DNA from 2 places in the Stenotrophomonas sp. S41 genome. Region 2 is predicted to be linked to the other one. Evidence: riboswitches for the same ligand, from Rfam matches in the RefSeq annotation. Region 2 holds a riboswitch; the other holds the start of a gene.
The links. Region 2 has a riboswitch for glycine ahead of IAE56_RS07845 (trimeric intracellular cation channel family protein). Riboswitches for the same ligand answer to the same signal wherever they lie in the genome.

Region 1 (7,816 bases), on a different contig from region 2:
GCGTGCTGGGCGAGGGCGGGCACTGGCTGATGCCGGTGGGCGACTACGATTTCAGCAACCGCTACGGCTGGGTGCAGGACCGCTACGGCGTGTCGTGGCAGCTCAGCCTGGGGCAGATGCCCGACCCGTGAGGCACAACGAAAACGGCCCGCTTGCGCGGGCCGTTCCGTTTACCGATCCATCGGGAATTTACGCCTCGACTTCGTCGTCCTTGTAGGCATCGACCGGGATGCAGGCGCACATCACGTTCTTGTCGCCATACACGTTGTCGACGCGGGCCACCGGCGGCCAGTACTTCTGCAGCTTCAGGCTGGGCAGCGGGAAGGCGGCCAGCTCACGCGGGTAGGCGTGGGTCCACTCGCTGGCAGTCACCGCCGTCGCGGTGTGCGGGGCGTTCTTCAGCGGGTTGTCCTCGCGGTCCAGGCGGCCGTCCTCGATCGCGCGGATTTCCTCGCGGATCTGGATCATCGCGTCGATGAAGCGGTCCAGCTCGTGCAGCGATTCGCTCTCGGTCGGCTCGACCATCAGCGTGCCGGCCACCGGGAAGCTCAGGGTCGGGGCATGGAAGCCGAAGTCGATCAGGCGCTTGGCCACGTCCTCGGCGCCGATGCCGCTGGTCTTCTCCAGCGGACGCACGTCGAGGATGCACTCGTGCGCCACCAGGCCGTTGCGGCCGGTGTACAGGGTCTTGAAGTGCGGAGCCAGGCGCTTGGCGATGTAGTTGGCGTTGAGCTGGGCCACCTGGGTGGCCTTGCGCAGGCCTTCGCTGCCCATCATGGCGATGTACATCCAGCTGATCGGCAGGATCGAGGCGCTGCCGAAGCTGGCCGCGCTGACCATGCCGACCGGGCCGTTGTCACCCAGCTTGCCCGGCAGGAACGGGGCCAGGTGTTCCTTCACCGCGCACGGGCCGACGCCCGGGCCGCCGCCGCCGTGCGGGATGCAGAAGGTCTTGTGCAGGTTCAGGTGGGAAACGTCCGAACCCCACTTGCCCGGCTTGGCCACGCCGACCAGGGCGTTCATGTTGGCGCCGTCGGTATACACCTGGCCGCCGTGCTGGTGGATGATCTCGCAGATCTCGACCACTTCCTCCTCGAACACGCCGTGCGTGGACGGGTAGGTGATCATGATCGCGGCCAGGCGGTCGCTGTACTTCTCGGCGTTGACGCGGATGTCTTCGACATCGACGTTGCCGTTGGCATCGGTCTTGGTCACCACGACCTTCATGCCGCACATCTGCGCCGAGGCCGGGTTGGTGCCGTGCGCCGAATCCGGAATCAGGCAGATGTCACGGTGGTCCTCACCGCGCGAGCGGTGGTAGGCGCGGATCGCCAGCAGGCCGGCGTACTCGCCCTGCGCACCGGAGTTCGGCTGCAGGCTGACCGCGTCGTAGCCGGTGCATTCGACCAGCATCGCTTCGAGCGTCTCGATCAGTTCCTTGTAGCCCAGCGCCTGGTCGGCCGGCACCAGCGGATGGATCTGCGAGAACTCCGGCCAGGTCACCGGGATCATCTCGGCGGTGGCGTTGAGCTTCATGGTGCACGAGCCCAGCGGGATCATCGTGCGGTCCATCGCCAGGTCCTTGTCGGCCAGCGAACGCAGGTAGCGCAGCAGCTCGTGCTCGCTGTGGTGGGTGTTGAACACCGGGTGGGTCAGGAACGCGGACTGGCGCAGCAGGGCAGACGGCAGCGCGTCGGCGGTGCTGGCATCGAGCGCTTCCACATCGGCCTGCGCACCGAACACGGCGGCCAGGGCGACGATGTCGGCGCGGGTGGCGGTCTCATCCAGGCTGATGCCGACCGAGTCGCTGTCGATCGCGCGCAGGTTGTAACCGGCGGCGCGGGCCTTGGCGTGGATCTCATCGGCATGCACGCCGGTGATGTGCAGGGTGTCGAAGAAGTCGCCACCGACCTGCACGCCGGCGCTGCGCAGCGACGCGGCCAGGATCGAAGCCAGGCGGTGGGTGCGGCGCGCGATGCGGGCCAGGCCTTCCGGGCCGTGGTAGACGGCGTACATCGAGGCCATCACCGCCAGCAGCACCTGCGCGGTGCAGATGTTGGAGGTGGCCTTCTCGCGGCGGATGTGCTGCTCGCGGGTCTGCAGGGTCAGGCGGTAGGCCGGCTTGCCTTCGGCATCGATGGAGACGCCGATCAGGCGGCCCGGCATCGAGCGCTTGTAGGCATCACGGCAGGCCATGAACGCAGCGTGCGGGCCGCCGAAACCGAACGGCACGCCGAAACGCTGGCTGTTGCCGACCACGATGTCCGCGCCCCATTCGCCGGGAGCGGCCAGCAGGGTCAGCGCCAGCAGGTCGGTGGCCACGGCCACCAGGCCGCCGCGCGCGTGCACGGCATCGACCAGCGCCTTGTAGTCGCCGACCTGGCCGAAGGTGTCCGGGTACTGCAGCAGCAGGCCGAAGGCCTCCGCTTCCAGTGCTTCGGCCGGGGTGCCCACGCGCAGCACGATGCCCATCGGCTCGGCGCGGGTGCGCAGCAGTTCCAGCGTCTGCGGGTGCACGGCGTCGTGCACGAAGAAGGTGTCCGACTTCGACTTGGCCGAACGCTTGGCCAGGGTCATCGCTTCGGCGGCGGCGGTGGCTTCGTCCAGCAGCGAGGCGTTGGCGATCTCCATGCCGGTCAGGTCGGCGCACAGGGTCTGGAAGTTGATCAGCGCTTCCATGCGGCCCTGCGAGATTTCCGCCTGGTACGGGGTGTAGGCGGTGTACCAGGCCGGGTTTTCCAGGATGTTGCGCAGGATCACGTTCGGCGTGTGGGTACCGTAGTAGCCCTGGCCGATGAAGCTGCGCAGCACGGTGTTCTTGTCGGCGATCGCGCGGATCTTCGCCAGCGCCTGCACTTCGGTCATCGACTCCGGCAGCGCCAGCGGTGCGGGCGACTTGATCTTTGCCGGCACAATGGCCTCGGTCATCGCATCCAGCGTGGCGTGGCCGACGACGTCGAGCATCTGCGCGATCTCGGCATCGTTGGGGCCGATGTGGCGCTCGACGAACGCGGAATGATGCTCAAGCTCACGCAGGGAGGGGGTGTTCTGGGACATGGCGAAGGATCCGTCAGGAAAGGGCACACGCACGGGCACAAGCCGCCGGTTGGCGGTCTGCGGGGCGCCCCTCTGTCCTTTTGCCTGAGAGTTTGGAAGCGCGGCTGGCCGCAGCTTCGTGCCCCTTCGGCGCCGGATCGAACCGGTCTCTCCAGAGTTCTGTTACGGGTGGTATCGGGCCTGAGCGATTACGGGCGTTGCGCCTTCGGCAGCGGTGTTCCGCTTCTCCCACCATGTTGCCCGGCGATTATAGCGGGTTGCTGCGGCTGAACACGGGCCCGGAGCGGGGGCAGGGCGCCTGCGGGCCTGAATGGCCGATGGCCCGGCCATGCGTTTTGTGCAGCGGTCGATGGCATCGGCCGCAATCCGGGCCTATCATGGCCGGACTCTCGTATTCATCTGGCGCCGTCCCTGCTGCAGGGGATCGGCGCCCGCCGTGCGTGCCACGCATGGCCCAGCCGGACGCTTTGCCGATGACCCCCGCTGTTGCCCCTTCCACCCGACGCATGGCCCTGCTGCTCGCAGGCCTGGCCATGTTCGGCCCGTTCTCGATCGACACCATCTTCCCGGCCTTCCCGCAGCTGGCCCAGCGCCTGGCGGTGGATGAAGTGGCCGTGCAGCAGACCATCAGCGTCTACCTGCTGTTCTATGCGCTGATGAGCCTGGCGCACGGGCCGCTGTCCGATGCCTGGGGCCGCAAGCGGGTGATCCTCGGCGGCCTGGTAGTGTTCATCGGCGCCTCGGTCGGCTGCGCGCTGTCCACCGACCTGGGCACGCTGCTGGTGTTCCGCGCGCTGCAGGGCCTGTCGGCCGGCGTCGGCATGATCGTCGGCCGCGCGGTCATCCGCGATCTCTACCACGGCCACGATGCGCAGCGGCTGATGAGCCAGGTATCGATGCTGTTCGGCATCGCCCCGGCCATCGCGCCGATCATCGGTGGCTGGATCCTGCTCAGTGGCGCCGGCTGGCCGCTGATCTTCTGGTTCCTGGTGGTGTTCTCGCTGCTGCTGCTGGTCTGCACCGCACGCTTCATGCCGGAGACCCACCCGGTGGCGGCTCGCGTGCCGCTGTCGCCGCGTGGCCTGCTGCGTGACTACGTGCGCATCGGCTTCAACCCGCGTTTCCTGCGCCTGGCGCTGGCCGGCAGCATCAACTTCGGCGGCATCTTCCTGTACATCGCCTCGGCGCCGGTGTTCGTCATGCAGCACCTGCACCTGGGTGAAGGTGGCTTCGCCTGGTTGTTCATTCCCACCATCGGCGGCATGACCACCGGTTCGTTCCTGTCCGGCCGCATGGCCGGGCGCACCACGCCCACCCGCCAGATCGGCATCGGTTTCACCCTCTGCGCGCTGTCGGTGCTGCTCAACGTGGGCTACGTGAGCCTGGCGCCGCAGTTCGCCCTGCCGTGGGCGGTGCTGCCGATCTTCCTCGGCGGCATGGGCATGGCGCTGATCTTCCCGATCCTGGCGCTGGCGGTGCTGGACATGTACCCGCACCAGCGCGGCCTGGCGTCCTCGCTGCAGGCGTTCATCCAGCTGATGATCAGCACCGTGGTGGCCGGCCTGGTGTCGCCGCTGCTGAGCGGCAGCCCGCTGCACCTGGCCCTGGGCCAGGCCGCCTTCTTCGCCGGCGGCTTCGTGTTCTGGTACTGGGAACACCGCCGCGAGCGCGCAGTGCAGGCAGTGGCCACGGGCCATTGAGCAGCGCGCAGGGGCAGGGCGCTGCAGCGGCGCCCAAACTCTTGCGGCAGTGACCACGCGGACTAGGCTGGGGATTCCAGCCAGCCGCTGCACGGGTTCGTGACGGCCAGCCGATCAGAAGCCGTCGCGAGGTACCCCCATGGCTGCGCAGCAGACCTACCGCCTGTTCGAGGTGGCGCTGAAGGAGCGCCGCGTCCTTTCCCCCTCCCTGCACCGCCTGGTGTTCACCGGCGCCGACGTGGCGCGGATGAAGACCGAGGGCCCGGACCAGCGGATCAAGGTGTTCTTCCCCTTGCCCGGCCAGGATGCCCCGGAGGTGCCCAGCGGCGAGGACTGGTACGCCCGCTACCGCGAACTGGCGGACGACCAGCGTCCGCCGATGCGCACCTACACCCTCCGCCAGCTGCGCGCCGCGCAGGGCGAGGTCGACGTGGATTTCGTCCTGCACGGCGAGACCGGCCCGGCCTCGCGCTGGGCCGTGCACGCCCAGCCGGGTGACCGCGTGGTGCTGCTGGCCCCGGACGCCGCCTGCGCCGAGAGCAGCGAGGGCTGGGAATGGAAGCCGCCGGCCGGGGTCGGCCAGGTGCTGCTGGTGGCCGACGAGACCGCGCTGCCGGCGGTGGCCGGCATCCTCGAGGAACTGGCCGCCCAGGTCGATCCGCCGCGCGTGCTTGCGCTGCTGGAAGTGGCGGGCGAGGGCGGAGCCATCGCCTTGAAGGCACCGCCCACTGCCGAACTGGTGTGGCTGCCGCGCGGCCAGGCCGCCTACGGCCAGGCGCTGGTGGAGGCCGTGCAGGCACGGTTGGCAGCCTCGCCGGTCGTGGCGGGCGATGCGCTGGACGAGATCGACGTGGACGCGCAGATCCTGTGGGAGCAGTCCGATGCGGGCGTGGCCGGGCCGTTCTACGCGTGGGTCGCTGGCGAGGCCGGGGCGGTGATGGCGATCCGCCGGCACCTGGTCCGCGACTGCGGGCTGGACCGGCGTGCGCTGACCTTCATGGGCTACTGGCGGCAGGGCCGGGTGCTGGACTGAACCTGCACGACTGGCGCCCGTGAAACGGCGTCGCCGCCGGGGTGCGTTATCCTTGCGCCCCCTCGTAGCGGTATCGCCCCCATGTCCACCACCTCCAAGACCCGCCGCGACCAGCGCCGCCGCCAGGAAGAAAAGGCTGCCAACAAGGCCGCCGCGCAGGCCTCGCCGGTGGGCTCGCCTGTCGAGCCGCATGCCGAACTGCGTGATGCGCAGCGCACGCTGCTGGCCGGCGTCGTGCGCCGCGATGGCGAGTGGGTGCTGGGCATGGATGGCCGCATCGCCGGCCACAGCGAGAGTGCCGCGCAGGTGCTGGCGCTGATCATGCAGGCCGGTGAACTGCACGAGCGCAAGGGCACGCCGGTGCGCCTGGTGTATTCCGATGCGCTGCGCGATGCCGCGCAGGCCGAGGCCAAGGAGAAGGGCCAGACCTTCGAGGAATACAAGGCCGAACTGGCCGCGGCGATGGCGGCGAAGAAGAACAACTGACGCCCATCGGGTAGCGCCGGGCCATGCCCGGCGAGCGCAGCGGTGCGATGAAAAGCCGCCGGGCATGGCCCGGCGCTACCGGAAACATCAGGGGCGGATCCTTGCGGACCCGCCCCTTCTTTCATTTCGCCGCCGGTGCCGCGCTGGCCTGCCAGCCGCACATCTGGCCCTGGTTCTGCTGCTTCAGCCAGTCGTTGACCGGGCTGAAGTACTCGATCATCGGGCCGGCATCGAGCTTGTCACTGCCAGTCAGCTCCTTCAGCGTGGCCTGCCACGGCTGGCTGGCACCCTTGCTCAGCATCGCCCAGTACTTCTGCCCGGCTTCCTTGTTGCCGTAGAAGGTGCACTCATGCAGCGGGCCCTTGAAACCGGCCGCATCGCACAGGCCCTTGTAGAACTGGAACTGCAGGATGCGCGCCAGGAAGTAGCGGGTGTACGGGGTGTTGCCCGGCACGTGGTACTTCGCGCCCGGATCGAAGAACTCCTCGCCACGGGTGCTGGCCGGGGCCACGCCCTGGTACTTCGCCTTCAGGTCCCACCACGCCTTGTTGTAGTTGTCCGGGGTGATCGAACCATCGAACACGCCCCAGCGCCAGCGGTCGATCATCAGGCCGAACGGCAGGAACGACACGCCCGACAGGGCCATGCGCATCTGGTTGTTGATGACCGCCTCGCGGCTCTCGGTCGGTGCGTCCACCAGGCCGATCGAGCTCAGGTACTTGGGCGTCATCGCCAGCACGATGGTGTCGCCGATCGCTTCGTGGAAGCCATCGTTGGCACCGCCCTGGAACAGCGGCGGCAGCGGGTTGTAGGCCAGGTCGTAATACAGGTGGCCCAGCTCGTGGTAGATGGTGGTGAAGTTCTCTTCGTTCGGCTTGATGCACATCTTGGTGCGCACGTCGCCTTCCATGTTCATGTCCCAGGCACTGGCGTGGCAGACCACGTCGCGGTCATCGGGCTTGATGAACTGGGTGCGTTCCCAGTACGACTGCGGCAGCGAGGGCATGCCCAGCGACACGTAGAAATCCTGCGCGCGTTCGGTCATCTGCTTGGCGGTGCGCAGTTCGGCCTCGCGCTGCGCCTTGTACTGCGCGGCGACGTTGGCATCCTTGCCGGCCTTGGCCAGCGCCGCACTCAGGTTGGCCTGGTACTGCTTTTCCAGCGCCGCGGTGATGTCCAGGCTGCCGGCACCCGGGTACGGCTCCAGCTGGTCCCACAGGTTGGACCAGTCCTGCTGCCACATGTTGCCCATCAGGTGCGCGGCGATCAGGCCGTTGCCCACTTCGGCCTTGTCCTTGCCGTAGGTCTTGTCCAGCTTGCCACGCGCATAGCAGTGCAGCTGCTCGTACATCGGCTTGACCTGTTCCCACAGGCGGTCCGTTTCCGGCCCGATCTGCTCCGGCGGCATGTCGTAGCCGCTGCGCCACATCTGCCCGGCATCGGTGAAGCCCATGCCCTTGGCGCCTTCGTTGACCAGGCTGACAAACTGCTGGTAATCGCCGCGCATGCTCTTGGTGGTGCTGTGCCAGCCCTGCCAGGC
Region 2 (9,917 bases):
GCGAGGAAGGCGCTGCGCACGGCATCGCGTTCCTGTGGCGGGGTGCGCTGGGCCACCAGCGTCAATTGCGTCAACTGCGCGGGGCTGAGCTGGCGCAGCGCGGCCAGTGCGGCCTCGCGCTGCTCCGGCGGCACCAGACCGAACAGGCCGTGCAGCTTGGGGAACTGCATGCCCAGCTGCGGGCCCAGCCGCCAGCCGTCGCGGAAGGACTGGTCCTGGGCCTGGAACTGCTCGCGCAGGCGCTGCTGCTGCTCGGCCGGCAGCGCGGCAAAGCGGGCGGCCGCCTGGCGGATGCGCTCGCGCTCGCCCTCCGGCAGCGCCTTCAACGACGCATAGTCGGCACGACGCTGGCGCTGCTGCTCCGGGCTGAGCTGGGCAAAGGCAACGGGCGAACCCGTATCGGCCACCGGCGCCGGCGTTGCACCGGGCGCTGCCGGCGGCAGCGGTACTTCCAGCGAGGGCGGCGCGGCGGCCAGCGACAACGGCAGGGCCAGCAGCACGCTGGCAAGCAGGAATTTATTCATCGGCAGCAGCGGTTTCCAGCGCGGCACCGACCGGCTCGGGGCGGGTCGGTTTGGGTTCGGATTCATCCACCGGCAGCGGGCCGCCCGCGGCGCTCCACGCATACAGGTCGGCGTCGGCGGCCAGCGGATAGTCGCGGTCGGCCAGCATGGCGGCGTCCTCGGCCGCGTGGCCATCGGCGGCAGCGGTCGGCTGCACCTCGCTGGCCGGCAGGGATTCAACGGTGACCGGGCCGGACTCGGCGACCACGCCCTCCGGCAGCGGCGCATCGCTGGCGGTCGCGTGGTGCTGCCAGTAGCGCCAGCCCAGGGCGGCCGCCAGCAGTACCGCCACCGTCACCAGCAGGATGACCGGACCACGCCAGCGGGGCGCGCCGCTGCTGGGGCGGCGGCGCTTGGGCGCGCTGCGCTCGTCGCGCTCCGGCGTGCGCCAGCTGGCAGTAGGAGGCTGGTTGTTCGCGGCCGGTGCCGAAGGCTGCTGCAGCTGCTGCAGGCGCTTGGCCGGCAGATCGCGGATGCGCAGCTGCACCTGCTCGGCCAGGCCGCGCCACGCCGCGGCGTCGGGCTGGCCGTGGGCGTCGCGCGGGCAGGCGGCGGCCAGCAGCTGCTGGTAGCCGTCTTCATCGATATCCAGCACACGGGTGGCGATGCCTTCATCCAGGCTGCCACCGACCCGCAGCAGCAGGGCCAAGCGCGGCAGCGGCGGCATGTCACCCAGGGCGGCCAGCGGCGGCGGCCACTGCCCGGCGGCCGGCTCGCGCAGCGCCTGGCGCTGGCCCAGCAGGGTCCAGAAACGGGTCGGCCACTGCGCCATCGGCAGGTCGCTGGCCACGGCGGAGAAAGCGCGCATCACCGCGACCAGGGTCTGCTCGGCGCGGGCGGGGTCACCGCACTGCAGCTCGGCAACCACCAGCGCGCGGCGTTCGACGCCACGCAGGAACGCCGACAGCGCGCCGGCCGCGGTCGAGGAAACAGGGGCGGGCACAGCCGTCATCGGTTACTCCAAAGGTCTGCGGGCATGATAGCGGCAGCCCATCGACGGCCGGCAGGACTTGCGCCCACGGGCACTTCGTGCTGCAGGTTGTGCACAGCATCAATGCGGTCCCCGGCCGAATCGTTGTGAAGCCGCGGATTCACCTTGTTTCAGCAATGTTTCACAATCAAGCAATTGATTTTATTGGTTTTTTAAGTATGGCTATTTTTTGACCAACCCGAGTGTAAAGCCGTCGCCATCGGCCTCACACGCCCCCGTCGACCGGTAACGCACAACGTTATCCACAGAAGATGTGGATAAGACTGAATCTCTAATAGCCACCGATATTTAGGTGACATTTATGATTGCGCGGCAGGCGCGGGCGACGTGATCGCCTCTGCCATCGGCCCCCGCCCCGCCCGTTACACTGCCCCGATGCTCGACCCCATCCCGACCCTGCAGGTCGCCCTGCCCGTCCCGCTGCCGCGCCTGTTCGACTACCTGCCCCCGGAAGGTCCGGGCCCGGCCGTGCCGGTCGGCTGCCGCCTGAAGGTGCCGTTCGGCAACCGCGAGCTGGTGGGGATGGTGGCCGGCCACGGCCAGGTGGACGACGGCCAGGGCCTGCGCCAGGCGCTGGCCTGGTGCGATCCGCAGCCGCTGCTGCAGGGCGAGCTGTGGCAGAGCCTGCAGTGGCTGGCCCGCTACACCCATTCACCGTTGGGCGAAGTGGTGAACACCGCCCTGCCCGGCCCGCTGCGGCACGGCGAGGCCCTGCCCGACACCCATCACTGGGGCTGGCAGCTGACCGCCGCCGGCCAGGCCCAGCGCGAAAAGCTGCGCGCCGGCACCCGCCCGCGGCAACTGGCCGAACTGCTGGGCGAGGCCGTGGTCGACGAAGACGTGCTGGGCGCGCGCATGGAGGACTGGCGCACCGCCGCACGCAGCCTGGCCAAGCGCGAGCTGGCCGAGCGCGTGGCCCTGAGCGTGGCACCGCAACATGCGCAGCCCCTGCCCGGCCCCACCCTCAACCCGGAACAGGCCGAGGCCGTGGCCGCGATCACCGCAGCCGACGGTTTCCATGCCTTCCTGCTGGACGGGGTGACCGGCAGCGGCAAGACCGAGGTCTACCTGCAGGCGATCATCCACTGCCTGGCGCAGGGGAAACAGGCGCTGGTGCTGGTGCCTGAAATCGGCCTGACCCCGCAGACCCTGGCGCGCTTCCGTGGCCGCCTCGGCATCGCGGTGCATGCGCTGCATTCGGGCTTGAACGACAACGAACGCGCGCGCGTCTGGGCCGCGGCCTCGCGCGGCGAAGCGCGGGTGATCGTCGGCACCCGGTCGGCGGTGTTCACCCCGCTGCCGCAGGCCGGCCTGCTGATCGTCGACGAGGAACACGACGGCAGCTACAAGCAGCAGGACGGCATCCGTTACCACGCCCGCGATTTCGCCCTGGTGCGGGCCAAGGCACTGGGCATCCCGGTGCTGCTGGGCAGCGCCACGCCGTCGCTGGAAACCCTGCACAACGCCTATGCCGGCCGCTACACCCACCTGCGCCTGAAGCAGCGCGCCGGTGATGCGCGGCCGCCCCGCGTGCGCATCCTCGATGTGCGCAAGCGGCCGCTGCACGATGGCCTGTCCGCCGATGTGCTGGCCGGTATCGGCGAACACCTGCAGCGTGGCCAGCAGGTGCTGGTGTTCAAGAACCGCCGTGGCTACGCGCCGGTACTGCTCTGCCACGATTGCGGCTGGACCGCGCCATGCCAGCGCTGCGATGCGCCGATGACCGTGCATGGCGGTGGCCGTCGCCTGCAGTGCCACCACTGCGGTGCGCGGCAGCCGGCGCCCCTGGCCTGCCCGGCCTGCGGCAGCCTCGCGTTGCAGCCGCAGGGCATCGGCACCGAGCGCCTGGAAGAGCACCTGGTCAGCGCCTTCGCCGATTACCCGGTGGTGCGCATCGACCGCGGCACCACCTCGCGCCGCGATGCGCTGGAACAGCAGCTGGCGAAGCTGGGCGACCAGCCCGGCATCCTGGTCGGCACGCAGATCCTGGCCAAGGGCCACGACCTGCCCAAGCTGACCCTGGTGGTGGTGGTCGGCATCGACGAAGGCCTGTTCTCGGCCGACTTCCGCGCCAGCGAGAAGCTGGCCCAGCAGCTGATCCAGGTGGCCGGCCGCGCCGGTCGCGCGCGCGATCCTGGCGAGGTCTGGCTGCAGACCCACCACCCGGGGCACCCGTTGCTGGAAACCCTGGTCAGCGGCGGCTACCACCCGTTCGCGCAGGCCGAATTGAACCAGCGCCAGGCCGCCGGCTTCCCGCCGTTCGCGCACCTGGCGCTGATGCGTGCCGAAGCGCAGCAGCTGGAACATGCCAACGCGTTCCTGCTGGCCGCGCGGCAGCTGCTGGGCGAGCAGAACGTGGTGGAGGCCTATGGGCCGATGCCGGCGCCGATGCCGCGTCGCGCCGGTTACCAGCGCACGCAGCTGCTGCTGTCCGCGCTGCAGCGGCCGCCGCTGCATGGCGTGCTGGCCCAGCTGGTGCCGCAGCTGTACGCGCTGCCGGAGGCACGCAAGGTGCGCTGGTCGCTGGATGTGGATCCGACGGATCTGTATTGAGGCCTGCCCTGGGTCAGAGCCCTCTCTGCGAGAGGGATCCGACCCCTTGGCTATCGGGGTCGGATCCCACCCCAAGGGTGGGCTCTGACCCCGGTCGCCATCACTTACGTCAGCGGCGACATCACGCCGCGCTGGTACGCCGGGCGCTCGCGCAGGCGGGCATACCAGTCGGCCACGTTCGGCAGATCGGGACGCTGGATCGGCAGTTCGAACCAGGCATAGATCAACGAACCCAGCGGAATGTCGCCCATGGCGAACTTCTCGCCCGACAGCCACGGCTGCCTGGCCAGCGTCTCATCGGCCATCTTCAGGTAATCACCGGCGCGCACGATGGCGGCGTTGATGCGTGCTTCGTCGCGGTCGGCCGGCGCGGTGCGCATGATGCCCCAGATCAGTTCGGAGTACAGCGCAGCCATCCGCGAGGTGCTCCAGTCCATCCACTTCTCGGCCTGCGCACGTTCCATCGCATCTTCGGCGTACAGCGTGCCCAGCGAATAGCGCGCGCTCAGGTAGCGCACGATGGTGTTCGATTCCCACAGCGGCAGGCCGTGGTCTTCGATCACCGGCACCAGGCTGTTGGGATTCATCGCCACGTATTCGGCCGACTGCGTGCCGCCATGGCTGCCGCCCACTTCGATGGATTCGTACGGCAGCCCGATTTCTTCGGCGCACCACAGCACCTTGCGGACATTGCTGGAATTGCGGCGGCCCCAGATCTTCAACATTGCGGATTTCCCTGCCTGCAGCGGTGCGCCACGGTGGCGCGGAAACGCTACGATACGCCCATCAAACGCGATGCGCGTGGCATCAACGGTTCTTCTTCGGCAGCGCGCGCACGTAGGACGATTTGCCGTCCTTCTTCAGCTCGAACAGGCCGATGGCCGCCAGCAGGTCGCTGAGCTTGCCGTAGCCATAGTTGCGCGGGTCGAACGAGGCCTGGTTGCCGATCTGGCTGCCGACCGGGCCCAGGTGTGACCAGCCATCTTCGCCCTCGGCGGCCGATACCGCACGCCGCAGCATCTTCACCAGGCGCGTGTCATTGCGCAGTTCCGCGCTGTTCTTGCGCGGGCGCACTTCATCACTGGCCACCTGCCCGCTGGGCGCCTGCCCGGCCTCGGCCTCGACGTCGGGCACGCTGGCGTGGGTCTGGCCCAGGGCTTCCAGGTAGGTGAACTTGGAGCAGGCGTTGACGAAGGGCTCGGGCGTCTTCTTCTCGCCGAAGCCATACACCTTCACCCCATCGGTCAGCAGGCGCATCACCATCGGGGTGAAGTCGGCATCGCTGGAGACGATGGCGAAACCATCGAGGTTGCGCGCGTACAGCAGGTCCATCGCATCGATGACCATGGCCATGTCCGAGGCGTTCTTGCCCTTGCTGTAGGCGAACTGCTGGATCGGGCGGATGGCGTACTCGTGCAGCACCGATTCCCAGCCCTTCAGGCGCGGGCTTTTCCAGTTGCCGTAGGCACGGCGCACGTTGGCCACGCCGTAGCGGGCGACCTCGGCCAGGACTTCGTCGATCTTCGAGGCCGGCGCATTGTCGGCGTCGATCAGCAGGGCGATGCGCTTTTCCGGTTCGGACATGGTTTCCTCGGTGGGCTGCAGGCTGAGCGGAGTATCACCCATGGCCACTGGCAGCCATGTGACGTGCGATGATGCAGGGCGACATCCATCCCCCTCTGGAGTACGTCGATGAGCCGCGAACCAGTCCCCCACCTGGTCATCATCGGCGGCGGTTTTGCGGGCCTCTGGGCCACCCGGGCCCTGGCCCGCGAAAAGATCAGGATCACCCTGCTCGACCGCCGCAACCACCACCTGTTCCAACCCCTGCTGTACCAGGTCGCCACCGCCGGCCTGTCCGCCCCCGATATCGCCGCGCCGCTGCGCCACATCCTTGGCCACCAGCGCAACGTGGAAGTACGCCTGGGCGAGGTCGTCGCCATCGACAAGGCCACCCGCCAGGTGCAGCTGGCCGACGGCAGCACCCTGGGCTACGACAGCCTGCTGCTGGCCACCGGCGCCACCCACGCCTACTTCGGCAACGACCAGTGGGCCGGCGATGCGCCGGGCCTGAAAACGCTGGACGATGCCATCGCCCTGCGCCGCAAACTGCTGCTGGCATTCGAGCGCGCCGAGGCCGAACCGGACCCGGCGAAGAAGGCCGCATGGCTCAGCTTCGCGGTGGTCGGCGGCGGCCCCACCGGCGTCGAACTGGCTGGCACCCTGGCCGAGATCGCCCGCCACACCCTGCATAACGAGTTCCGCCACATCGATCCGGCCAGCGCCAAGGTGCGCCTGGTCGAGGCCGGCCCGCGCGTGCTGTCTTCGTTCCCCGAGGTGCTGTCGCTGAAGGCACGCCGGCAGCTGGAGAAGCTGGGCGTGGAAGTGCTGACCGGCACCCCGGTGAGCGACATCGACAGCCTCGGCTTCAAGCTGGGCGAACAGTTCGTGCCCGCACGCACCGTGGTCTGGGCCGCCGGCGTGGCCGCCTCGCCGCTGGCGCGCACGCTGGACGTACCACTGGACCGCGCCGGCCGCGTGCAGGTGCAGCCCGACCTGACCCTGCCCGGGCACCCCGAACTGTTCGTCGCTGGTGACCTGGCTGCAGTGAACCAGGCCAACGGCAAGCCGGTGCCCGGCGTGGCACCCGCCGCCAAGCAGATGGGCAAGTACGTGGCCGATGTCATCCGCGCGCGCCTGCATGGCAAGCCGACACCGGGGCCGTTCAAGTACGCCGACTACGGCAACCTGGCCACCATCGGCCGCATGGCTGCCATCGTGCACCTGGGCAGGCTGCAGCTGTCCGGCGTGCTGGCCTGGTGGTTCTGGCTGGCCGCGCACGTGTTCTTCCTGATCGGTTTCCGCAACCGCGTGGTGGTGCTGCTGAACTGGGCGGTGGCGTACTGGAGCTACCAGCGCAGCGCGCGCATCATTTTTGGTGATGACCAGGAAGATCGCCGGCCGAGGTAATGGCCTGCACTACGCTGGGGTCAGAGCCCTTTCCTGCGGAAAGGGATCTGACCCCGGGCATGAAGGGCTCTGACCCCGCCTCCCAACATCCTCCTCGCATGGCGTGGATCTACCGGTTCACCGGGCCGCCGGGGCCCGGCGGGCGCGGCCACACGTGGCAGAAGTCTTCTTTCCTCGCGGTGTCGGCAATCTGCCCGGCACTCCAATGCCGGATGATCCAGATCGTGAGCGCCGTGCTGCTCAACTGCCAGCGCAGCATGCCGTGGCGCGGCTGCCGCATCAGGTGGCGGCGGGCAACCCAGTAGGCCTCCTGCTCGACCACGGGCACGTTCGCTTTCCTCGCATCCTCGTCGAAGAGCTGCACGACGAAGCCCCAGGGGTTCATCTGCTGGTAGCCCGCGCGCGGTTCACCGCTGCATGCCGCCACGCCGCTGGGCGCACGGTCTGCCGGCTGCGGCCAACCATCCAGCCAGGCCAGCCCGAGCAGGTAGAGCAGGCCGGGCAGCAGCGCGATGGCGGCGACCAATACGACGACGGAGATCCATGCTTTGCCGGCAGCACGCATCGCTCTACGGCGCCTTCGGTTTCGGGTACCACAGCGCATTGACGATGACCCAGCGCTGGTCGAAACGGCCCATGTGGAAGTAGTCGACGAACCACGGCGTTTCCAGCCGCACCGAGGCGGCATTGCCGGTCACGTCCAGCACCGTGCAGCGGCGGTCCCATTGCGCCTTCGGCATCTTCAATGCCCCCTGCTTCGTCAGTGCCACCAGTTCGTCCTTCGACATCCGGCGCAGGCCCAGACGCTCGTCAGGCGTATCGCCCAGCACCGCGCGTTTGGCCAGGTCCGGATGCAGGGACCGCGCGACGCGCTGCGGGTCGGCTTCCAGCTGGCCATCGACGTAGTCATGGCAGGTGGCCTCGATGGCCGCGAGGGTGGCCGGGTCGGCGGCCGGGCTCGTCGCACCGGCAACAGCAAACAACAGGGCAAGCGTGGACATCCGGGTCTCCAGCTCTGGGCGCGCGGCGATCATGGCATGGGCGGCGTCCCCCATCCACGCGTGGCGTGGATCTACAGGACGGCCTCGGCCGGGGCCTGCAGCCAGGCCAGCTTGCGTTCGCGCGGCTGCTGCTTGAGCTGCCATTCGGCGCGGGAAGCAGACGAGCGGTCCGGGTACTCGCGCACGGCGAGGATGCGCAGCGGCGGCCGGGCCCGGGTGTAGCGGGCGCCCTTGCCGGCCAGATGGGCGGCGAAACGGGCGGCTACGTCGGTGCTGATGCCGGCGTAATAGCTGCCGTCCCGGCATTCGAGCAGGTACAGGAACCACGGGGCGGAGGGACGGGCCATGGGGGGATTATGGCGTGCTGCACTGCAGCGGATATACTGCCGCCCGAATGCAGGAGAGAGGCGCCGCGCTGGCGCCCGCCGAAGGCGCAGGCTCCCATGATCGCTCAGGCCGGTGGGCTGGAATCCCACCAACCATGCATTCGACTCGCCGAGCTGGAGAGAGGTCACCGGGCACGCCCGGCACGATCCGCCGAAGGGGCACGCGGTTCATCCCGCTGAACTCTCAGGCAAAAGGACAGCGGGAGCGGCACCGGTCATCGTCATCCCGTCATTGCGCAGGCAGTGGCGGTATACGCGCATGGCCGGCCCCACCGCGCCCGGAGCCTGTCCCATGCTGCTGTCCATCATCTATCTCGTTGCCATTTCCGCCGAAGCCATGACCGGTGCGCTGTCCGCCGGCCGCCGCCGCATGGACCTGTTCGGCGTGGTCATGATCGCCTGCGTCACCGCCCTCGGCGGCGGTTCGCTGCGCGACATCCTGCTCGGCCATTACCCGCTGGGCTGGGTGAAGCACCCCGAGTACCTGGGCTTCACCGTGTGCGCGGCGCTGATCGCCACCTGGGTGGCGCGCTGGATGCACCATTTCCGCCGCACCTTCCTGGTGCTCGATGGCCTGGGCCTGATCGCCTTCACCCTGATCGGCTGCTCGATCGCACGCGAGGCCGGCCATGCCATGCCCATCGTGCTGATCGCCGGCATGCTCACCGGTGCCTTCGGCGGCGTGCTGCGCGACATCCTCTGCAACGAGGTGCCGCTGATCTTCCAGAAGGAGCTGTACGCGATCATCTCGCTGCTGACCGGCGCGGTATATCTGTTGCTGCTGCGCTGGGGTGTGGCCGATGCCACGGCGATCCTGTGCTGCCTGGGCGGTGGCTTCGCGCTGCGCCTGCTGGCGATCCATTACCGCTGGGAAATGCCCAAGTTCGTGTACCACGACGAAGTGCATTGATCGCTCTTTGTAGAGTCGAGCCATGCTCGACTGTTCCTGGCAGAAGCAGTCGAGCATGGCTCGACCCTACAAGAGCGGTCAGGCATGACCTTGGTCATGCGGCAATCGCCGGGCTGATTGGCTACCATTGACGCCCCGTCGCCCGCGCGACGGCATCCAGCCACACCGCGTCGCGGTCCCGCCAGACACTCCCCTCCCCCGTTGCCCGCTGCGCGTGATGCGCGACCGGGCGTACATGTCCCTGCGCGTGCGCAGGGCGCAGGATGCCCCATGTCCGCTGTTGAGCCGTCCCGTAGCACCCCGCCCCGTTCCCGCCGCTGGTGGGCGATTTTCGTCGTCATCATCGTGGCCGGCCTGGTGGCCTGGTGGGCATGGCCGCGCGCCGAAGCAACCGCGGCCGCCGGCCCGGGCAAGACCGTGCCGGTGCGCGTGGCCCGTGCCAGTGCAGAACCCCTGCAGCTGCGCCTGAAGGCCGTCGGCACCGTCACCCCGCTGCACAGCGTGGTGGTGCGCAGCCGCGTCGATGGCGAGCTGCTGCGCCTG

Region 1: linked by a shared signal. The riboswitch ahead of gcvP (aminomethyl-transferring glycine dehydrogenase) and the one ahead of IAE56_RS07845 (trimeric intracellular cation channel family protein) in region 2 are both predicted to bind glycine.

The regions. Positions count from the first base shown of each region.
Region 1 covers NZ_JACVTV010000147.1:765-8,580, reverse strand. The annotation lists gene IAE56_RS19625 (VOC family protein) at 1-131, shown strand, start outside; gene gcvP (aminomethyl-transferring glycine dehydrogenase) at 190-3,057, opposite strand; glycine riboswitch at 3,120-3,222, opposite strand; gene IAE56_RS19615 (multidrug effflux MFS transporter) at 3,531-4,757, shown strand; gene IAE56_RS19610 (siderophore-interacting protein) at 4,897-5,790, shown strand; gene IAE56_RS19605 (hypothetical protein) at 5,872-6,276, shown strand; gene IAE56_RS19600 (M2 family metallopeptidase) at 6,398-7,816, opposite strand, start outside.
Region 2 covers NZ_JACVTV010000025.1:21,021-30,937, forward strand. The annotation lists gene IAE56_RS07800 (DUF3106 domain-containing protein) at 1-524, opposite strand, end outside; gene IAE56_RS07805 (hypothetical protein) at 517-1,515, opposite strand; gene IAE56_RS07810 (primosomal protein N') at 1,930-4,107, shown strand; gene IAE56_RS07815 (glutathione S-transferase) at 4,212-4,832, opposite strand; gene IAE56_RS07820 (NYN domain-containing protein) at 4,915-5,691, opposite strand; gene IAE56_RS07825 (NAD(P)/FAD-dependent oxidoreductase) at 5,800-7,077, shown strand; gene IAE56_RS07830 (hypothetical protein) at 7,187-7,642, opposite strand; gene IAE56_RS07835 (nuclear transport factor 2 family protein) at 7,647-8,078, opposite strand; gene IAE56_RS07840 (GIY-YIG nuclease family protein) at 8,150-8,425, opposite strand; glycine riboswitch at 8,466-8,555, shown strand; glycine riboswitch at 8,569-8,674, shown strand; gene IAE56_RS07845 (trimeric intracellular cation channel family protein) at 8,757-9,374, shown strand; gene IAE56_RS07850 (MdtA/MuxA family multidrug efflux RND transporter periplasmic adaptor subunit) at 9,645-9,917, shown strand, end outside.